2 regions of the Cohnella algarum genome follow, and region 2 is predicted to be linked to the other one. Evidence: riboswitches for the same ligand, from Rfam matches in the RefSeq annotation. Region 2 holds a riboswitch; the other holds the start of a gene.
What was found. A riboswitch is a leader RNA that binds a small molecule or an ion and turns the genes downstream of it on or off. The one in region 2 is predicted to bind cyclic di-AMP.

Region 1: another riboswitch for cyclic di-AMP. It lies ahead of JW799_RS07835 (ubiquitin-like domain-containing protein); the one in region 2 lies ahead of JW799_RS05305 (hypothetical protein).

Annotation. Positions count from the first base shown of each region.
Region 1 covers NZ_JAFHKM010000002.1:1,738,686-1,744,252, forward strand. Annotated here, with positions in the region: gene JW799_RS07830 (TatD family hydrolase) at 29-802, shown strand; cyclic di-AMP (ydaO/yuaA leader) riboswitch at 982-1,204, shown strand; gene JW799_RS07835 (ubiquitin-like domain-containing protein) at 1,642-2,628, shown strand; gene rnmV (ribonuclease M5) at 2,875-3,432, shown strand; gene rsmA (16S rRNA (adenine(1518)-N(6)/adenine(1519)-N(6))-dimethyltransferase RsmA) at 3,440-4,339, shown strand; gene yabG (sporulation peptidase YabG) at 4,434-5,318, shown strand; gene veg (biofilm formation stimulator Veg) at 5,388-5,567, shown strand, end outside.
Region 2 covers NZ_JAFHKM010000002.1:1,158,938-1,172,881, forward strand. Annotated here, with positions in the region: gene atpB (F0F1 ATP synthase subunit A) at 1-520, opposite strand, end outside; gene JW799_RS05240 (ATP synthase subunit I) at 545-919, opposite strand; gene JW799_RS05245 (AtpZ/AtpI family protein) at 912-1,136, opposite strand; gene JW799_RS05250 (hypothetical protein) at 1,167-1,505, opposite strand; gene JW799_RS05255 (IS4 family transposase) at 1,811-3,028, shown strand; gene wecB (non-hydrolyzing UDP-N-acetylglucosamine 2-epimerase) at 3,443-4,588, opposite strand; gene upp (uracil phosphoribosyltransferase) at 4,631-5,260, opposite strand; gene JW799_RS05270 (LSm family protein) at 5,442-5,750, shown strand; gene JW799_RS05275 (MFS transporter) at 5,946-7,241, shown strand; gene JW799_RS05280 (DUF4247 domain-containing protein) at 7,313-8,092, opposite strand; gene JW799_RS05285 (DUF4178 domain-containing protein) at 8,089-8,604, opposite strand; gene JW799_RS05290 (DUF350 domain-containing protein) at 8,630-9,034, opposite strand; gene JW799_RS05295 (PspA/IM30 family protein) at 9,124-9,789, opposite strand; gene JW799_RS05300 (hypothetical protein) at 9,947-10,423, opposite strand; gene JW799_RS05305 (hypothetical protein) at 10,393-11,100, opposite strand; cyclic di-AMP (ydaO/yuaA leader) riboswitch at 11,255-11,400, opposite strand; gene JW799_RS05310 (DedA family protein) at 11,463-12,071, opposite strand; gene JW799_RS05315 (permease prefix domain 1-containing protein) at 12,096-12,737, opposite strand; gene JW799_RS05320 (PadR family transcriptional regulator) at 12,753-13,067, opposite strand; gene JW799_RS05325 (serine hydroxymethyltransferase) at 13,731-13,944, opposite strand, start outside.

The DNA.
Region 1 (5,567 bases), 580 kb from region 2:
GCAAAAGCAAAAGGAGACGCCATACGCTATGTTATTCGACACGCACGCCCACCTGGATTCGCCAAAGTTTGACAGCGATCGCGAGGAGGTCATCGCCCGCGCGCGGGAAGCCGGCGTCGAAACGATCGTCAATATCGGCTTCAACCGGGAGACGATCCCGACGACGATGGCGCTCGCGGAGAACTATCCGTTCATTTACGCCGCCGTCGGCTGGCACCCGACCGACGCGATCGACATGAAGTTTGAGGACGATTTGGCCTGGATCGAACGCTTGTGCGCCCATCCGAAGGTGGTGGCGATCGGCGAAATCGGGCTTGACTATTATTGGGATACGTCTCCGAAGGACGTTCAGCACGCCGTTTTCCGGGAGCAAATCCGTTTGGCCAAACGCCTGCGCAAGCCGATCGTCATCCATAACCGGGACGCCCACGAGGACGTCGTCCGGCTGCTTCGCGAGGAAGGCGCCTCCGAGGTCGGAGGGATCATGCACTGCTTTTCCGGAAGCTGGGAAACGGCCAAAAAATGCCTCGACATGAACTTCTATATTTCGTTCGGAGGACCGGTTACGTTCAAAAATGCAAGGGTTCCCAAAGAGGTGCTCGCGAACGTGCCGGACGACCGTTTTTTGATCGAAACGGACGCCCCGTATTTGACTCCGCACCCCTACCGAGGGAAGCGAAACGAGTCCGCTTACGTGCGGTTCGTAGCGGAGGCAGCAGCGGAAATAAAAGGGAAATCCGTGGAAGAAATTGCAAATTTAACGACCGAAAATGGTCTCGCCTGTTTTCGTCTACCAAGATAAAACGCTAACAATCGAAGAAAAATCATTTAGTTATGCGAAAAAACTGGTTTTTGATCGATGAAACCTAAAAATTCAGCTTTATTTCGTTCAAAAATGGAGGATTTCGCGCTTTGACCCTTCTTTACACCTTTGGCGCCGAGAGGTTATCATCTAATCCAAGAGTTTGAATATGGCATCCCTTTTCCAGTGCGCTGAGTCTCCGAACGGAGAGCGGGGGACCCGACGCGGAGGACCGGTTCGTACGCGAACCGCGATTTCCGCGGCCGAGTAATCTTGGGGTGAATTTTGCTGGCAACCGAAGCATCCGTCCAGGCCGGACGGTCCGTCGGATTGCGGGCGGATAGGGCCGCTCTCTTGGCCCGAACCCGACAGCTAACCTCGCAAGCGTATGAGAGAGAGGTCACCTCGTGCTGCCCATTTCCCTTTCGACGTCGCAAGCGGAGCCACGAACAGATCCTCTGTCCGTCGGCTTTTTTTGTTGTCCGTTTTTTGCGGGAGGAAGAGGCGAATGTTTTCGGGCGGCGGGTTGGTGCCGTTTACTGGTGAACGACGGCCGGGTGCTTTCGTGCGAAAGCCGCTCCGTGCGAAGCCCAGCGCCGTTAACCAAAAGGATAGTCGCGTCAGACGAAGTCATGCTTAGGCAGTCGACGGCGGGGCTATGAAGGAGGAACGAGAAAATGGGAACCGTTCCTGTCGGGAACACCCATGATCCACGACCGACCGGCAAGCTTTTCGCAGCGCGATGGAAGCATGAGCATTTGCGTTTGATCCTGCTCAGCGCAATTCTCTCTTTTGCTATGACCATCTTGTTCTTATTGCTGCTACACGGCGCGTCCGCCATGAGCGTAACCGTCGTGGACGGCGGGACGACAACCGTCATCAAAACGAAATCGTCCGATGTGCGATCGCTGCTCTCGGAGCACAACATCACCGTCGGCCCGCACGATCAAATATCCCAGCCGCTCGATGCCGAGCTGCAGGAGGGCAGCACGATCGCGATCGATCGCGCCGCGAAAGTCGTCCTGCAGGCGGACGGGAAGAAGGAGATCAAATATACGACCGCAGATTCCGTTCAGGAAGTTCTGCACGCCTCGAACCTCTCGTTGTCGGCGGACGACCGGGTAACGCCCGACAAGTCGGCGCCGGTTACCGAAGGCATGACCATTCAGGTGCTGAGAGTGGATAAAGAGGTCGTGGAAACGTCGCATCCGGTGACGTTCGCCATCGTGGAAAAGCAGGACCCCACGCTGCCCGAGGGCAGCAAAAAAGTGATCCAAACCGGCAAGGAAGGCACGCTCGTGACGAAAACCGAGCGCGTCTATGTCGACGGTCGCCTGGTCAGCGACCAGCTGGTATCCAAAACGATCACGCAGCCGTCCGTGCAGAAAATCGTCGCGGTCGGCACGAAGAAAAAAGAGCCCGAAGTCACGACGTTGTCCTACGACGCTTCGGCTAACGGCACGGTTCAGCTTAACGGAAAGTCGGTCAAAGTGAAGCAGGTGCTGAAGAACGTCAAGCTTACCGCCTATACGGCGGGCCCGGAATCTACGGGCAAGGACGTAGGCGACGAGGGCTACGGCATTACCGCATCCGGAACGAAGGTGTCGGAGGGCCGCACGATCGCGGTCGATCCCGACGTCATTCCGCTCGGCTGGTGGGTCTACATCGATGGCATCGGCTTCCGCCGAGCCGAAGACACCGGCAGCGCCATCAACGGCAAAAAAATCGACGTGTATTTCGACAGCGAGAGCCATGCGAAGAAGTTCGGCTCCAAAAAAGGATACACCGTATACGTCATCGGCCCTGTCAAGCCTTCCGCCGACTAAAGCGGAGGCGCAAGGGCGATTCCCGGTCGTGCCGGATCCGCCGCCGCGGTCCGGACGGCCGGACGGCGTCAATCGGGGATGCCAACCGTAGACGCCGAAGAACGAGCACATTTGACATAGATAGCGGCAATTGCAGGGAAGGGGCTTTCGGGCCTCTTCTTTTTTGCATGGGCAAGGTTATAATAACGAGTAGGACTTTGCCCGTCCTTTGGGCGAACCCGAAGAACGGAGCGGAAGGATCAAGCGATGATTCAGGAAATGATTGTGGTGGAAGGCAAGGACGACACGGCCGCCATCCGGCGGGCGGTGCAGGCCGATACGATCGAAACCGGCGGCTCGGCGATCGGCGAAGACGTGCTGCGGAGAATCGAGCTGGCGCACAAGCGGCGCGGCGTGATCGTATTTACCGATCCGGACGCTCCGGGGGAGCGGATTCGGAAAATCGTCGCCCAGCGGGTGCCGGACTGCAAGCACGCGTTTCTGACGCGCGCGGAGGCGAGAGGCAAGGACGGCATCGGCGTGGAGCATGCGTCCGACGAGGCGATCCGCCGGGCGCTTGCGCAGGCGAGAAGCGGCGAGGCGGCGCCGGAGGCCTCGGGGGAGGCCGACATCGCCTGGTCCGATCTGATGGACGCCGGACTGATCGTTCACGCCTCGGCGGCGCGGCGCCGGCAGCGGATGGGGGAGCTGCTCGGCATCGGATACGCCAACGGGAAACAATTTTACAAGCGCTGCGTCATGTTCCGCATCTCGCGGGAAGAGTTCTTGGACGCGTTAACGCAGCTGGAGCGGGAAGGACTGTAGGCGGAAGATGAACAACAACGGATCGCGCGGGGGAGCCGACATCGCAACCCCGAACCGGACGAAAGACATTATTCGCAGGCACGGCTTTACGTTCAAGAAAAGCCTGGGGCAAAACTTTTTGACCGACAAAAACATTCTCGATAAAATCGTCGCGGCGGCCAACCTCGGCCCGGAAGCCGGAGCGCTGGAAATCGGGCCCGGCATCGGCGCGCTGACGGAGCGCCTCGCGCAGGAGGCGGGGCAGGTGGCGGCCGTGGAGATCGACGACCGGCTCATTCCGATTCTCCGCGAGGTGCTGTCGGTCTACGACAACGTCACCGTGCTGCACGCCGACGTGCTCAAGGCCGATCTGCGCTCGTTATGGCAGGAGCGATTCGCCGGCTGCGAGCGCGTCAGCGTCGTCGCGAACCTGCCGTATTACGTTACGACGCCGATCATCATGAAGCTGCTGGAGGACCGGCTGCCGATCGAAGCGATCGTCGTGATGGTGCAGAAGGAGGTCGCGGAGCGCATGGCCGCCTCGCCGGGCGGCAAGGATTACGGCTCGCTCAGCATCGCCGTGCAGTACTACTGCGAGCCGGAGTACGTCTGCACCGTGCCGCCGGGCTCCTTCATCCCGGCGCCGAACGTCGACTCGGCCGTCATCCGGCTGAAGCGCCGCGGCGAGCCCGCCGTGGAGGTGCGGGACGAGGCGCGGTTTTTCCGCATCGTCCATGCCGCGTTCGCCCAGCGCCGCAAAACGCTGCACAACAACCTGGCGGCGTTCGCCGGCAAGGAGCGCAAGGGCGAGCTCGCGGACGTTCTGACGGCGTCCGGCATCGATCCCGGACGCAGGGGCGAAACGCTGTCGCTCGCGGAGTTCGCCCGTCTCGAGGGCGCCCTGGCCGCTGCGGGCATCGTGAAGTGAAGTAAACGGGACGCCGAACCGACGACGCATCGGTATTTGCCCTGCACCATGTGGCATTCGCCTCCATAGGATAGACGAAAGAGGTGATTTGCCCATGAAGCAGGGGGATTTGGTCGTCCGCAAATCGTACGGCGGTGACATCCTTTTCCGAATTGCGGCGCTATCCGGCCGCTTGGCGATTTTGCGCGGCACGGATTATCGTTTGCTTGCGGACTCGCAGGTGGAGGATTTGCACTCGGTGCGGAACCCGGACGAGCTGGGCGGAACCCGGCAGGTACGCATCCGGGCAAACGAGTCGCTTCGGCGGATGAAGGAAGAAAGGGCGCAGCTGCGGCCGCATGGCGGGCAGGCCCAGCCGCTCGGCTACGCGCCGCGCCGCGACCCTTACTTCGAGCTGCCCGGAAAGGTGCTCCATCTCGACGGGGATCAGAACTACCTGAAGAAAAGCATGGCCGTGTACGAACAGCTCGGCATTCCCGCGAATGGCGCTCATTGCCACGAGTCGCAAATGCCGCAAGTGCTCATGCAGCTTCTTCCCCGGGTAAAGCCGGATATCGTCGTCGTCACCGGCCATGACGGGGTCCTCAAGCAGAAAAACGATACGCAGAGCCTCAGCAGCTACAAAAACTCCTTCAATTTCGTCCGGTCGGTGCAGGTGGCCAGAGAATACGAAAAGCATCGGGACTCCCTGGTCGTCATCGCGGGGGCGTGCCAGTCCCATTTCGAGGCCATCCTTACGGCGGGGGCCAATTTCGCGAGCTCGCCGGGCCGCATCATGATTCACGCGCTGGATCCCGTGTACGTAGCCGTACGGGCGGCGTTCACTCCTTTTCGCGACACGATCAACATCGCCGACGTCATCGCCCACACAATCAGCGGCATTCAGGGCGTCGGAGGCGTCGAAACGATGGGGAAATATCGGATTGGGCTGCCAAATCCAAAAAACATTGTTGACAAAAAAACGGAAACGCTGATATAATATTTTTTTCGATTTGACAAACCACCTCCCTTTAGTTATAATTTACAGGGAAAGAGGTGGTAGTGGATCATGGCTAAAAACACGCTTATGGAGATCAAGCGGAGTTTGGAACCCCATGTCGGCTCCAAAATCATGCTCCGCGCCAATGGTGGACGCCGCAAAACCGTCGAACGAACCGGCGTGTTGGAAGAGATCTACCCGTCCGTTTTTATTGTCAAGCTGGACCAGGAACAGAACGCTTTCAAGCGG
Region 2 (13,944 bases):
GGAAGAAAATCGGGTACGGCTTGAAGTAGTGCGCCAGATAATGCTTGCGGTTCAGTTTCAATCCCAGGAAGTGAATCAGGAAGAAGACGATGAGCGCAAGTCCCGCCGTAACGGACAGATCGGCCGTCGGCGACTTCCACCAGGCGATTTCGTAATGGCCGTGGGCTTCATCCAGAACGGCCTGCGTAATGCCGAGCCATTCGATCGGATGGTGCACCTCGGTTACGATCCCGAACGGCAATCCGAGAAGGTTGGAAATGAAGATGAACATGATCAGGGTCATCCCCAGCGCCACAAACTGCTTGACGCGATTGAGCGGCATCGTGCTGGCGATCGTGTTGTGAATAAACTCGACGACCCATTCCATAAAGTTTTGCAGCTTGGACGGGTTTTCGACCGACAAATTCCGCACCGCCAGCCTAGCCACCACAAACGTGATAAGCGCAGAAACGACGATCGCAATAACGGTAGATAGGTCGATCTCCAAGCCTGCGACCGTCACTATCGGAAACTCATGCATAGCTGTGTAGTTCCCCCCCTTTCTTCAGGATTGACGTTTGTTGCTCACAAATGCGCAAAACAACAAAACGATGGGCATAAAGAAACAAGAGAACAGGACGGATGGCAGATGAAACTGGTCCGGAAAGCGGTATGCGGCCATCGTCGCGATCAGAACCGTCGCCAATCGGCTGGCCATCCCCATTCCGACTCTACGCGGCGGTTCGGAATCGTTTTTGAAAACGGTTCCGATGAAATTCACCCTCCTGCGGAGGAGATAAGAGTTCACCAGACTCGCCGCCACTCCGAGCGTCACTCCCGCGGTGTAAATGCGCCACTCGGGAACGACGGCCCACACGAGCAAGCAGATTGCCAGAAAAAAAAGCGCAAGCCGCGTAGCCCTTTGCAAAATTTCATCCATTTTTGTTCTCCAGAGCTTTCTTGACAAGTAAAATCGCAATCAGGAGTCCGACGATCAGACCCGTGAAAACGCCCGCAATCTTCCAGCCGGAAGAAGAGGGGGCGATCCAACTGCCAATAAAGTAACCCGCCGCCGTACTCAGACCGACCTCGAAGCCCAGCGCGCCGACCATCGCGAGCGCGTGCCACGGGTTGCCCTCGTTGCCCTTTTTATTCATAGTTTGTACCTCTGCCAGTCCTCATACATTTTATCGAAGTCGCAGAAGGTTTGTCAATTCAAAGAAATCAAAATTTGTGTGAACGCAGCTTTGAAAATTCGCGTCATTACGCGCTTTGCAGCCAACATTAACCATACAGCTCAACTGTATGCTGTATGCCGCCGCTTCCGCGTTGTCCGCAAACTCGACACGATTCGCGGCGGCGGTTCCGGGATAACCGTCCGAACCCGCCGTCGTTTCCATTATTCCCTTGTTAAAAAAATGCATCCCCGCTCGCCTGCTGCCTCGATCGCGCCGCTTGATCGGGGAGCCCTCTTCGCGGGTCTCGTCGTCCGAATTGAGACATCCCTTCGCGAAACCATCGTCCAACCGGGAATACCCTTCGCGAATCCTCCGTCGCCTGATCGAAAACGCCCTTCGCGAGCGCTCCGTCGCCTTCGTTGGATTTCATCCAATCAAGAGCGGCTCTTTTGCGAATATCGCTGCCTTCATTGGATTTTATCCAATCCGGCAACGCTTTTTCTATGAAATCTAGCATAATCCCCGTTTTTCGTTGGATAAAATCCACTACGTATGCAAAAAACCTGACATGAAGCTAGCCAAAATAAAAAAAGTCTCCTAATGTAGAGGAAGCAGACAAAATTGCCCATTTCCCTACAAAGGAGAACTAACCCATGGGCAATATACACCAAAAAACGGTTATGCGCAAGTGTTTAAAAGAACTTAAGCTCCATATGGGAAAACTTCCTTTGGCGGATCGCTATGCGAAGAAATTGACGATCACCGCGGCCATCCTGTTATGTATCGAGGGGGAAATTCAGCAGCGAAGGACCTTGGAAGATATTCAGCTCCATTTGACTACAGATCCTTATCTTCAAAAACTGGCTGGCGTGTCTTCCGTTCATGCCTCGACGCTGAATCGAAAGCTGGCGAAACTGCCCTTGGATTACTTGCAGTGCATCTTCGAACGGTTAGCCTCCCGACTGCAACAACTGATGCCAGGCGCCAAGGGAGTTGGTCATTTGGGTAAACTGGCCCCTATCGATTCAAGCAGTTTCCTTCTTCCGTTTGTGTTTGGCGATTGGGCCTTTTATCAGGATCGAACCAAGGGGGTGAAGATGCACACTCGGCTGCTATGCTTGGACGAAGAAAATCCCTTTCCGGACCGGATCGTCTTGTCCACGGTTGGGGTCTCTGATCAGATGGCGGTTGATGAGCTCGTGACACGCAAGGATCTGACCTACATTTTGGACCGGGGCTACGTGAATTACACGCGCTTTTGTGCATGGGCGAAAGACGGCATTACCTTTGTGGCCCGACTTAAAACGACCAACACGTTCACGGTATTGCAGGAGCACCCTGTGAAGGCCGACACGCCGATCCTGCGGGATGCAACCGTCACGATCTACGACAAGAAGACGAAAACCCATCGGCCGTTTCGCTTGGTGGAGTTCCAGGACGAGAAGGGTCGGACCTACAGGCTGCTGACCAACCGCTTCGATCTTAGCGCCGCGGACGTAGGGGAAGTCTATCGCTGCAGATGGCAAATTGAGTTGTTTTTTAAGTGGATCAAGCAACACCTGACGACGATCACCTTTCACAACCATGATCCGAATGCCGTATGGGCTCAGTTGTATCTGGGCGTCATTAGCTATCTGTTGTGCCAGCTCGTGCATCGGCAAACGCCGAACAAGTTGACCCTGTTTAACTTTGTTCGTTATTTGCGTCATTACAGCCAATACCCGTGGAAGCGGTTCGTCGCCATCTTGAATAAACCTACGGAACGAACCAGTCGGGGAAGGCAAAAGCGAAAACAAGCCAAGACCGTCCCTCGGATTCAACCTGGCAGAGGCAAAAATGAACGTGAGGTTGTGAAGATTCTAGTCCCGTAACGAAACCATTTGGATCCAAACCTTTTTTTGGCAATTTTTTCTGCGATTCCTCCCCTGTTGCTCGTTTTTCCTCTCCCCATCCAAACGACATGTAAAATATTAGGTCAAAGGAAATAATAATGACAAACCAACTCGGTACTGGATTTCGCGTTAGGTTTATTGCATGTATAGTGGATAAAATCCAACGTAGAGCGATATGACACGTCCTTTTCGCCCGCCGATTGGACAAAATCCAACCTGGTCTCGCTCCGGCCGGGCGCACCTTCGAGCTCTTCTCGCGCCGGCCGCTGAATCGCCGGCAAGCGAACCCAAACGCTCTCGACGCCGAAGGCAGCGCGGCGATGCCGGCATTGGCCGGCCAACGCCGGCGAGCCCCTGGCTCGCCGGCCCGCAAACGTCCGGAGCGTCCCGGCGTCAGTTCCCCGCGCGAAACGGCTCCGGTCTTTCCCCGCGCCCGAAGTGGTGCAAAATCGCCTGCGCGATTCGCTTCGAAGCTTGCCCGTCTCCGTACGGATTGGCCGCCTTGCTCATCCGGTCGTAAAGGTTCGAATCGGTGAGCAGCGCCTTCGCCCGTCCGTAAACGGCTTCTTCGTCCGTTCCGGCAAGCTCCAGCGTGCCCGCGTCGACGCCCTCCGGACGCTCCGTCGTGTCGCGGAGGACGAGCACCGGAACGCCGTACGACGGCGCTTCCTCCTGCAAGCCGCCCGAATCGGTCAAAATGAGGTGCGCGTGCGGATAAAAATTGTGCAGCTCCACGACGTCGAGCGGGTCGATCAGCTTGATGCGCGGATGGCCGCCCAAAATCTCCCGCGCCGGCTCCAGCACGGCCGGATTCGGGTGAACCGGGTAGACGACCGCGATATCCTCGAATTCGTCGACCAGCCGCCGGACCGCCCGAAAGACGCGGCGATGCGGCTCGCCTTGCGATTCCCGCCGGTGCGCGGTCATGAGCACGAGCCGTTTGCCGGCGGCCCATTCGAGCACCGGATGGGAAAAGTCGGACTTCACCGTATATTGGAAAACGTCCGTGATCGTGTTGCCCGTAATATAAATATCTTTTTCGGGTTTGTTTTCCTTGCGGAGATTTCCCGCCGACCAGTCCGTCGGGGCGAAGTGCAGGTCGGCCAGCACGCCGGTCAGCTGGCGGTTCATTTCCTCCGGGTACGGCGACAGCTTGTTCCAGGTGCGCAGGCCCGCTTCCACGTGCCCGACCTTGATCTGCTGCATGAACGACGCATAGCTGGCGAGGAACGTCGTCAGCGTATCGCCGTGCACGAGCACGATATCGGGCTTCGCTTCCCGGAGCACCGGCTCCAGCCCCTGCAGCACGCGAATCGAAATGTCGTTCAGCGTCTGGTTCGCCTGCATGATATCGAGGTCGTAGTCCGGCTTGATCCGAAACACTTCAAGCACCTGGTCCAGCATTTGCCGGTGCTGCGCGGTCACGCAGACGATCGGTTCGATCTCCCCGGGATACTTCTGCAGCTCGAGAATGAGAGGCGCCATTTTAATCGCTTCAGGGCGCACCCCGAAGACGGTCATTACTTTTACCGCGCTCACGTTGTTCGATTTCCCCCTCCAAGACCTTTCTTTTCCCCGCGGTTACTTTGTGCCGTAAAGACGGTCGCCCGCATCCCCGAGACCCGGCACGATGTAGCCGTGGTCGTTCAAGCGTTCGTCGAGAGCGGCCACGTAAATGTCGACGTCCGGATGCGCCTTCCGTACCGCTTCCACCCCTTCGGGCGCGGCGATCAGGCAGACGAGCTTCGTCGGGCGGCATCCGCGTTTTTTCAAAATGTCGATCGCCGCGTTCGCCGACCCGCCCGTCGCCAGCATCGGATCGAGCAAAATGAGCTCGCGCTCCGTCACGTCGGACGGCAAGCTGACGTAATATTCTACGGGCTGCAGCGTCTCCGGGTCGCGGTACAGGCCGATATGGCCGACTTTGGCGGAAGGAAGAAGCTCCAGCATCCCGTCCACCATTCCGAGCCCCGCCCGCAAAATCGGGACCAGGCCGAGCATTCGGCCCGCGATGACGCGGCCCTCCGCCTTCGCCACCGGCGTTTCCACCGTTACCGTCGCAAGCGGAATGTCGCGGGTAATTTCGTAGGCGAGTAAGGTCGACAACTCCTGCACCAGCTCGCGAAATTGCTTCGTGTCTGTATTTTTGTCGCGAAGAAACGTAATTTTATGTTGGATCAGCGGATGATCGCAAACAAAAAGACTGCCCAAAAGATCCCTCTCCTTCTTCCGATCTCACTGCCCGTCCATTATATCATTGTCTCCCCCCGCGCGCACTCCATCCTTCCCGGAGATAAAGGACGAATTTTGCGGGCCGTTCGCCGGACCCGGGCGCGCACCCATTCGCGTCCGGCCGCATAGCATACTGCAACAAGCGCTGGGAGGAATGCTCATGAGCGTCGGCTCGCCGAATAGCGGCCAAACCGTTGTTTACAGGGCGGAACAGCAATGGTGCGATTACGCGAAAAAGACGAGGCAGCGGCTAAGCGATATTTGCGGCAAATGCATGAACCGCCCCGTCCGCGTCCAGACGATCGACGGCCATACGTACGAGGGAACCGTTGTCGGAAGCGACTCCGGACACCTTCACCTGATGGTCCGTCCGATGCCGAACGACTACCGGTTTTTCGGACCGTTCGCCGCGGGCGCCATTATTCCGCTCGTCCTGTACGAACTGCTGGTCATTACGCTGCTCATCTGACGAAAACCGCGTCCGGGCTCGCCGGTTTCGCCCCGCTTCCCGGGCGCGCTTTCCCCGCCCCGCCGCTTTGGCCGGGCATGCAATTTCTGGTATTGCGATTGCGGTTCATGATTTTCTCCGTTCTGACAAACCTTATGAGAGTTGCTGCAGCGCAGCGCGCCGCCTCGGCAGCTCATCAGCAAAGGAGGAACGGAAATGGCCGATGGAACCCGGCAATCTTCGGCGAGTTTGCGGGACGCGCGGCAGGAATGGCTGCTCCTTGGAGTGAACGGACTGTTCGTCAGCGCCAACGCGCTCTCGTCCACTTTCGTCAACGTCTATTTATGGAAAATAAAAAACGACCTCACGATGATCGGCTGGTTTGCCGTCGTCCACCAGATCGTGATGGCTTTGACGTTCTGGCTGGCGGGGAAATGGGTGAAGGAAGGGGACAAGCTTGGCGCGATAAGGATCGGCATCGCCGTTGCCGCCGCCTTTTACGGCCTTGTGCTGCTGCTCGGCCCGAGCGCCGTCCGCTTCATCCCGCTGCTCGGAACGGTGCAGGGCATTTCGTCCGGCTTATTCTGGCTCGCCTACAACATCATTTACTTCGAGGCCACCAACCGCGATTCCCGGGACCGCTTCAACGGCCGGGCGGGTCTCCTGGGCTCGGGATCGAGCATGCTTGCGCCGTGGCTTTCGGGGATCGTCATCGCCCGTCTGGGCGGCACGTACGGCTACCGGCTTATTTTTTCCATATCGGTCGGCGTTTTCATCGCGGGGGTGCTGCTGTCTTTTTTGCTGAAAAGGCGTCCCAGGCTCGGCAGCTACGAGTGGTCGCTCGGCCTCAAGCGCCTGCGGGATCGGAGCAATCCATGGAGGACCGTCACTCTCGCCATGGTCGCCCAAGGCTTGCGCGAAGGCATCTTCGGCTTTATGATCACGCTGCTTGTGTATATCTCCACCGGAAGCGAGCTTCGTCTGGGCAATTATACGCTGTATACGTCCGCCGTCGGACTCGTCAGCTTCTGGCTCATCGGTCGAATGTACAAGCCCGCGTATCGAAAATGGGGGTTGTTTTCGGGAGCGCTGATGCTCAGCCTGGCGATTTTGCCCCTGTTCTGGAACGTCGGATACGCGACGCTGCTCGTCTTCGGGATCGCCACCTCGCTGTTTATGCCGCTGTATACGATACCGGTCGTCTCGTTCGTGTTCGATTTGATCGGCCAGGACAAGGAAAGCGCCGAACGCCGGGTGGAATCGGTCATCACCCGCGAACTCGCCCTCAATGCCGGTCGGTTGATCGGGACGATCGCGTTTATCGCCGTCGTTTCCTACCGTCCCTCTCCGCTTGCGGTCAACTGCCTGCTGCTCGTCTTCGGCAGCTCCCCGCTGCTCGTCTGGTGGCTGCTGCGCGGCAAGCTGGGCCAGCCGGCGGCGCCCGCCCCGTACCGGCGGACAAGGTCCGAGAAGCCGGAACGCCGGCGTTCCCGCCTCCCGAGTCCCGGCTAAAAAACGCAAAAAACCTCCTAATCCGCTTCATGACGGACTAGAAGGCAAGGCGAATGGCCGCCGGCACCGGGTCACCTTCGCTTGACCCGGCCGAAGCCGCCTATCTTCGTCTTCGGAGCTTTCGACTTCCGGGGTTTCGTCCAGCTCGACGACGACTTGCCGCTGCTGCCGCTTCCTTCGCTTCCTCTCGTAATGGTTCCCGCGGAGCCCGAGGAAGACGACGAACCGTCGCTCTTTTTGCTGAACAGCCCTCCGGAGCCGACGCCTCCCGTATCTGCGGTCGCGCTTCGCTTGAAAATCGACCCTTTCTTCTCCACGGTCAACGGCGGTGCCGCTTTCGTATCGTTTGCGGTCGGCGCGCGATACGAGCCGCTCGCGGGCGGGTTCGTCGTTTTGCTTGAATATCCCCGATAGTTGCCGTAACTTCTCGTTTTCGAGTCGAAAAGATCGCCGATCAGGCTCGCAAGCAGGTACCCCTCCAGAAAGGACGGGCTGTAATTTTGGCGGACGTACTCGGCGCTGTCCACTTCGACCAGCGTATCGTCGGGTTGATCCGGGTCCTGCTGCACGTGGATGATCTGGTCGGCGTAAACGAGGAACATGCGCTCCGCATCCTCCGCCGACATTTGCTGCGGCTTCTTTTGCTCCGCGAGCGCATTCGCGACTTCGGGCACGGTTTCCCCCGCGGCGCGGTATACGTAGGACGTTTGGTTGCCTTCCCCGCTGACCGACTCGAGCGGATACGTCTGCTCGACGTTGACGCTGCCGCAAGCGGACAAGAGCCCGATCGCAAGGCTGAGGATGACGGCCAGGTTCAAGTACCGCGTCCACCGCGGGAGGGACGCGTTCATTGCGCCGTCCCCCGAAGCCACTCGACATCGGCCGGAAGGACGCTTTCACCCTCGTAAAGCATAAACCGGCCGTCCTGCCACTCGACGCGCAGCAGCTTGCGGTTGTCGGATTGATATTGCCACACGTACAGCTCCCCGCCCGTTTCGGAAAAAGGCGTTTGGCCGGCTGCCGAAATCCGGGACGAGTAGCGCTCTTCCAAATGATAATGAATGCCGTCGAGCTCGATTTCGGTCGGCACCTCGTCGATCGAATCGAGCCGCCCGTCAATCGCCGAGTAAAGGCCGAATTGCCGGGTCGCCCGCTCCTCGACGGACAAATAACGGACGGCCGCCCCGTCCCGCAGCGTCAGCCACACCGCATTGCGGCTAAGCGGCTTCGTTCGGCCCGCCACCTGGTACGTGACAAGCGATACTTCGCAAACGTCGCCCGGCCCGAGCGACAGCACGCTTTTTTCCGCTTTCGGCGGCTCCGGCTTGCGAATCAGGTTTTTCACGCGTTTCAACAAGCTCATCGCTGGCAGCCTCCTTTCTTATCCATTATAGGCAGGCTCCGATAATAAGCGCTCCGACCGCATGCAGCGTGCCGGCGATCAGCCCGTGGCCGACGATTCCGTTCTTGACGCCTTCCGCCAAACGCAAATCGCCGATCGCCCCGAGCGCCCATTCGACCACCCGTTCCAGCACGAACAAGATGAGGAAAGATACGACGGACACGAGCAAAGCTTCCGCCAAATGATCGGACGTCGCGATCGAACGGGACAGAATATACCCTTGCGCTCCCAGCTTCATGACAAAGCGAACGATGACGGCGTTGTTCCCCTTCTTCATTTCTTCCATGTCCTTGTACTTCGTCAGCAGGGAGTCGGCCCCCATCAAGACGAACAGCAGAACGGCGCCTGCCGCCGTCCAAATCAGCGTCCCTACGATTTCGTTGAACGTCAACGTTCCGTCTCTCCTTCCGATTGGCGAACTTGCGCATCGGTTTATTCAGGGCGATAAAAAGAAGGAACCCCTCGAGGGGGCTTTTACCTTCATTCGTACTTTTTCAGCAGCGCCGCCAACTCGTCTTCGACCTCTTTGTCTTTCCCGAGAGCCGCAATTTCTTCGTCAAGCGACTTGCCTTTCGCGCCGTTGAGCTCCTCGGTCGCTTCGGCGTGGGCTTCCATTTGCATAACCTTGTCTTCCATGCGCTTGAGCCCCGCGAGCGCCGTATCGGAACCGAAGCCCGCCATCGCTTTGTTGATTTCGGCCTGCGCTTTGGCTGCGTTCGCCCGGGCGACGAGCGTTTCGCGGCGGTTTTTCAGGTCGGTGTACTGCTTGCGCATCTCGTCGAGCTTCTCGCGCAGGCGGTCGGCCGAGGCCTTGTTTTGATCGTAGCTTGCCTTGTACTCGGCAGCCTTCTGGGCCGCGGCTTTCTTCTCCTCGAGCGCCCGGCGGGCAAGATCGACGTTCTTCGCCTGAGCGGCGATGTTCGCTTGCTCTTCGCGTTTCTGAACGAGCGCTTCCTGCTCCTCGTACAGCTGCTTGAATTTCTTTTCCAGGGCGATTTGGGCGGCTACCGCTTTCTCCGCGTCCTCCAGATCGTCCTGCATATCGCGCAGGTATTGGTCCGTCATCTTTACCGGATCTTCAGCCTTTTCGATCAATGCGTACACGTTGGACAGCGTCAAGTCGCGAAGCCTTTTGAAAATGGACATATTCGCGTTTCCTCCTTAGGGGGTTCCCCGTGCCTTATAACCAATAGTACGTGGGGGAGGACTTTGGTTTCATGCCAGGACGGCCCTTCGACAGAAAAACGGCTTTCTCCGCCGCCGTACGGAGAAAGCCGCCGATCGGAACGACGATTCGCTGCCGTCAATCCGCGATGATGTGGTTGGCCTGACGCCGGGCCGCGTCTCCCGGGCTGTCGTCGAAACGCTTCCCGGGCGCGGCCGTTTCGGGAACCGGCCAATACCGCTCGCTTCCGGGAAGATCGTCGAACCAGACCGCCGAGGGCGGACACTCCAGCATCATGAACTTGCCGTATGGGTAGTGCTTGGACTGGTGGTATTTCAAGTAAGCCTTGCGGTTTTCGACCGCGAGGATTTCGATTTTGCCGGACGGATGGTTCATCGCCAGCTTCACGCTCTTGCCCGGGACGCTGGTCGAGGCCTTGGCCCCTTCCACAAGCTCGTATACCCGGCCGAGCGGCAGCGAGAAGCGGTTGTCGCGATCCGGCGGATAAATATAAAACCCGTCCGGCGCGACGCCGGCGCCTGCCAGCCGGTCGAGCAGCGACCGGAGCGTTCCCGAACTGTCGTTCACGCCCCTGAGAATCGGCACGTGGCCCATGACGATCGCATGAGCTTCCCGAAGCGCCTGGAAAGCCCGGCTCGCCTCGGGGTCACCTCGCGCGGATGATGAACCGTCGCCATCACGAAAATACGCCGCTCCGGCTTGGAATATTCGCCGATCAGTTGCAGCAGCGCCTCGTTCTCGCTGATCCGCTTCGGATTGAACAGCGGCAGTTTGGAATGGATGCGAATGACGCGAACGTGATCGATGCGGCAAAGCCGTTCCAGCACGTCGCGAAGCGCCGCGCTCCCGATCGCGAGACCGTCGCCCCCGGCCAGCGCCACGTTGTCGATTTCTTTGCGCCGGGCGATGTAGTCGATTCCCGCCGCGATCTCGGACAGCGCATCCGCGGGCTCGCCCCGCAGCTCGCGCACGCGAACGGCATCCGGCATGCGAAGCAGCGCCGTATTGCGGTAGATGTGCCGGCAGCCCGGCGCGTCGTACCTGGCATCGTCGCAGGATCCGTCCGATCCGCCGCAAAATTTGAGCTGACCGGTCGAAGGAACGATCAATCGCCGCAAAGGATCCGCCGGATCCTTCCAATCGATAAGGCTCATGTAATATTCGTTCAGACGAACGCCTAGCTTGCCGAGAATGGGGGGCAGCGTTCGATTCTCTTGGCCGGGAACGGCTGCGGCGCTGCCGACGTTGTGAAAAGATCTGGACGATGACATCCGAATTCCTCCTTCTCCCAGTGTATAGGCTCCGGCCGGCAGGGGACGCAAAAACCCCTTGCGGCAAGGCGGAAAGCACGCTTAGCCAGCGAGGGGTCGCAAAAGACAGAAAAGACCCTCTAACAGGGTCAATAAGTACGATGTATGCAAGATGCATTGACCCATCCACTGCAGACGAGGTTAGCTGACGGACTCGGGCAAGATGGTACCCTATGACGCCTCATCGGCGCCAATTAGCCCCAAAAGATTGGTTCCCCCGCTTCCCGGCCGTTACGCGCGGGAATTAAGCGTATTATCAGTATACACGGCATCATGAAGAAAGGTCAAAATTTTTTTTGCAAAAAGGCCTGCGCCTTGAAATTTTATGATTTTTTCCGTCTTTTGAACCACCATACGGCGACGGCCAGGCAGCCGAGGGCCAGCAGCGCGTACACGACATTGGAATATACGTCCATGTAACCGACGATCGTCTCCCAGGAAGCCCCCACGGCGGCGCCGATCAGGACGAGGGCGACGTTCCAAATAAGCGAGCCGACGGTCGTCAAAAAAAGAAACAGGCTGAAATTCATCCGGGTGCTTCCGGCGGGGATGGAGATCAGGCTGCGGAGCAGCGGAACCATCCGGCAAAGGAAAACCGTCCATACCCCGTATTTGGCAAACCAGTCGTACGATTTGTGCACGTCGGCGGGAGTCAGCCGCAAGATGCGTCCCCACTTGACGATAATGCGCTCCATCCGGTCGCGGTCGATGATAAAGCCGATGTAGTACAGGAGGACGGCCCCGACGACGGAACCGATCGTGGAGGCGATGACGACGCCTACGACGGTCAGGTTCGTGTAAGTCGTCATAAACCCGCCGAACGTCAAAATCACTTCCGAAGGAATCGGCGGGAAAAGATTTTCAAGCGCGATCAAAAGAAAGACGCCGAAATAGCCGAAATCGTTCATCATATTGGTAATCCAATTTTCCATAGGTTTCTCCCCTTGCTCCGTATACTAGAATAAATGCTTTCGCAACGTTCGATAAATAAAGGCGTCGAGCAGCTTATAGACGAAAAACAGGCAGACGAACGACGCGCCGTAAGCGGCAGCGATCGATTCCGCGAGGAGGATGGCCAGCGATTCGGACGGAAACACCCCCTTCGTCAGTTCGATCAGAAGAACAAGGAGCGCCGCGCATGCTGTCCATCCAAACAAATAATAGTGAGCGTGCAGTTGAAACAGATCCGTATGCTTGGACAGCCTCAGCAATTCTTTTACCTGAAACTGCGAGATGGCCTCCGCCGTCGCCTGCCGTTCGGATTTTCCCTGACGGATCAAATCCTGCGCGTAATCCTCCAAGTAGTTCCTTAATTCCGCCTTGTCCTCGGCGCCCATCGCCAGCTGTTCCACATACGCTCCGATATCGTTCATCTTCCGGTACATCGCGGCAAGGCGAATGTGGCCGACGTAGTTGACGCCGCTCCACAATACGGCGAGACCGAACGCGACGGCATACCCGACCGCCAGCCAGAACTGATCCTCCGGATTGTCGACGAGGTCGATGTAGCCAACCGCGGCGCAGACGGCCAGGGACACCAGCAAAATCCAGCCGAATTTCAGATCGCCGATGCTGAACGCTTTTCTTAGCCAAACCATGCCCCTTCATTCCCCTCAAATAAATCGACTGACGATTTCGTTGGTCTGGCGCCAATCCTCGATATACTTGTTCAAAAGCGCCCTTCCTTCGTCGGTGATCGAATAATATTTCCGCCTGCCCCCGTGGGTCTGGTCTCCCCAGTAGGAAGATACCGCGCGCTGCTTCTCCAGCCGTTTCAGCGACAAATACAGCGTCGCCTCCTGCAGTTCGAACGCTCCCGCCGTGCGTTCCTTGATCGCCTTGGAAATTTCGTAGCCGTAGTTGTCCTGGTTCTGGATAATCGAAAGGATGAGAAGATCGACGGTCCCCTTCAACATTTCCGTGTTCAAAATGGCGTGCCCCCGCCCAAACATTACTTAATATATTTAGGTACATGGCTATCATAAGGGAAAGTACTTAAAAATGCAAGGTACTTATTTCGGGCCGCGGTAAAAAAAAGGGGCTGCCCCTTTCGGCCTGTCGCGACCTTGGGACAACCCGATCGAGGGCGGCTTGTTGCGAATGGCAGGTCGAGATGAGTCGTCACGACTCAACTGGATCGTTCGCATGCGTGCGGGGACGGAGAGATGAGTCATGGTTACTCAAATGAGTGCGATGAGGGCGGCTTGTTTCGCTGGCCGTTCGAGTTGAGTCGTCACGACTCAACTGGATCGTTCGCGTGCGAGCGGAGGCGGCGAGATGAGTCGTGGTTGCTCAAATGAGGGCGGCTTGTTGCGAATGGCGGGTCGAGATGAGTCGCCACGACTCAACTGGATCGTTCGCGTTCGTGCGGAGGCGGCGAGATGAGCCGTGGTTGCTCAAATGAGGGCGGCTTGTTGCGAATGGCGGGTCGAGATGAGTCGTCACGACTCAACTGGATCGTTCGCGTGCGTGCGGAGGCGGCGAGATGAGTCATGGTTACTCAAATGAGGGCAGATAGGCTTGCTCGGGCTCTCTGTCACGCGGGTGAAAAAAAGGCGGCCCGCCGGGCCGCCTTTGAGGCATCAATCGAATCAGTATTTCAAATTCGGATAAAGCGGGAATTGCTCCGTCAACTCCGTAACCATCGCGCGCGCCTTGTCCAGAACGGCTGAGTCGTCCTTGTTCTTCAGCGTCAGGGCGATGACCTCGCCGATCGTTTTCATCGCTTCGGCGTCCATGCCGCGCGAAGTGACGGCCGGGGTGCCGATCCGGATGCCGCTCGTGACGAACGGGCTCGTCGGGTCG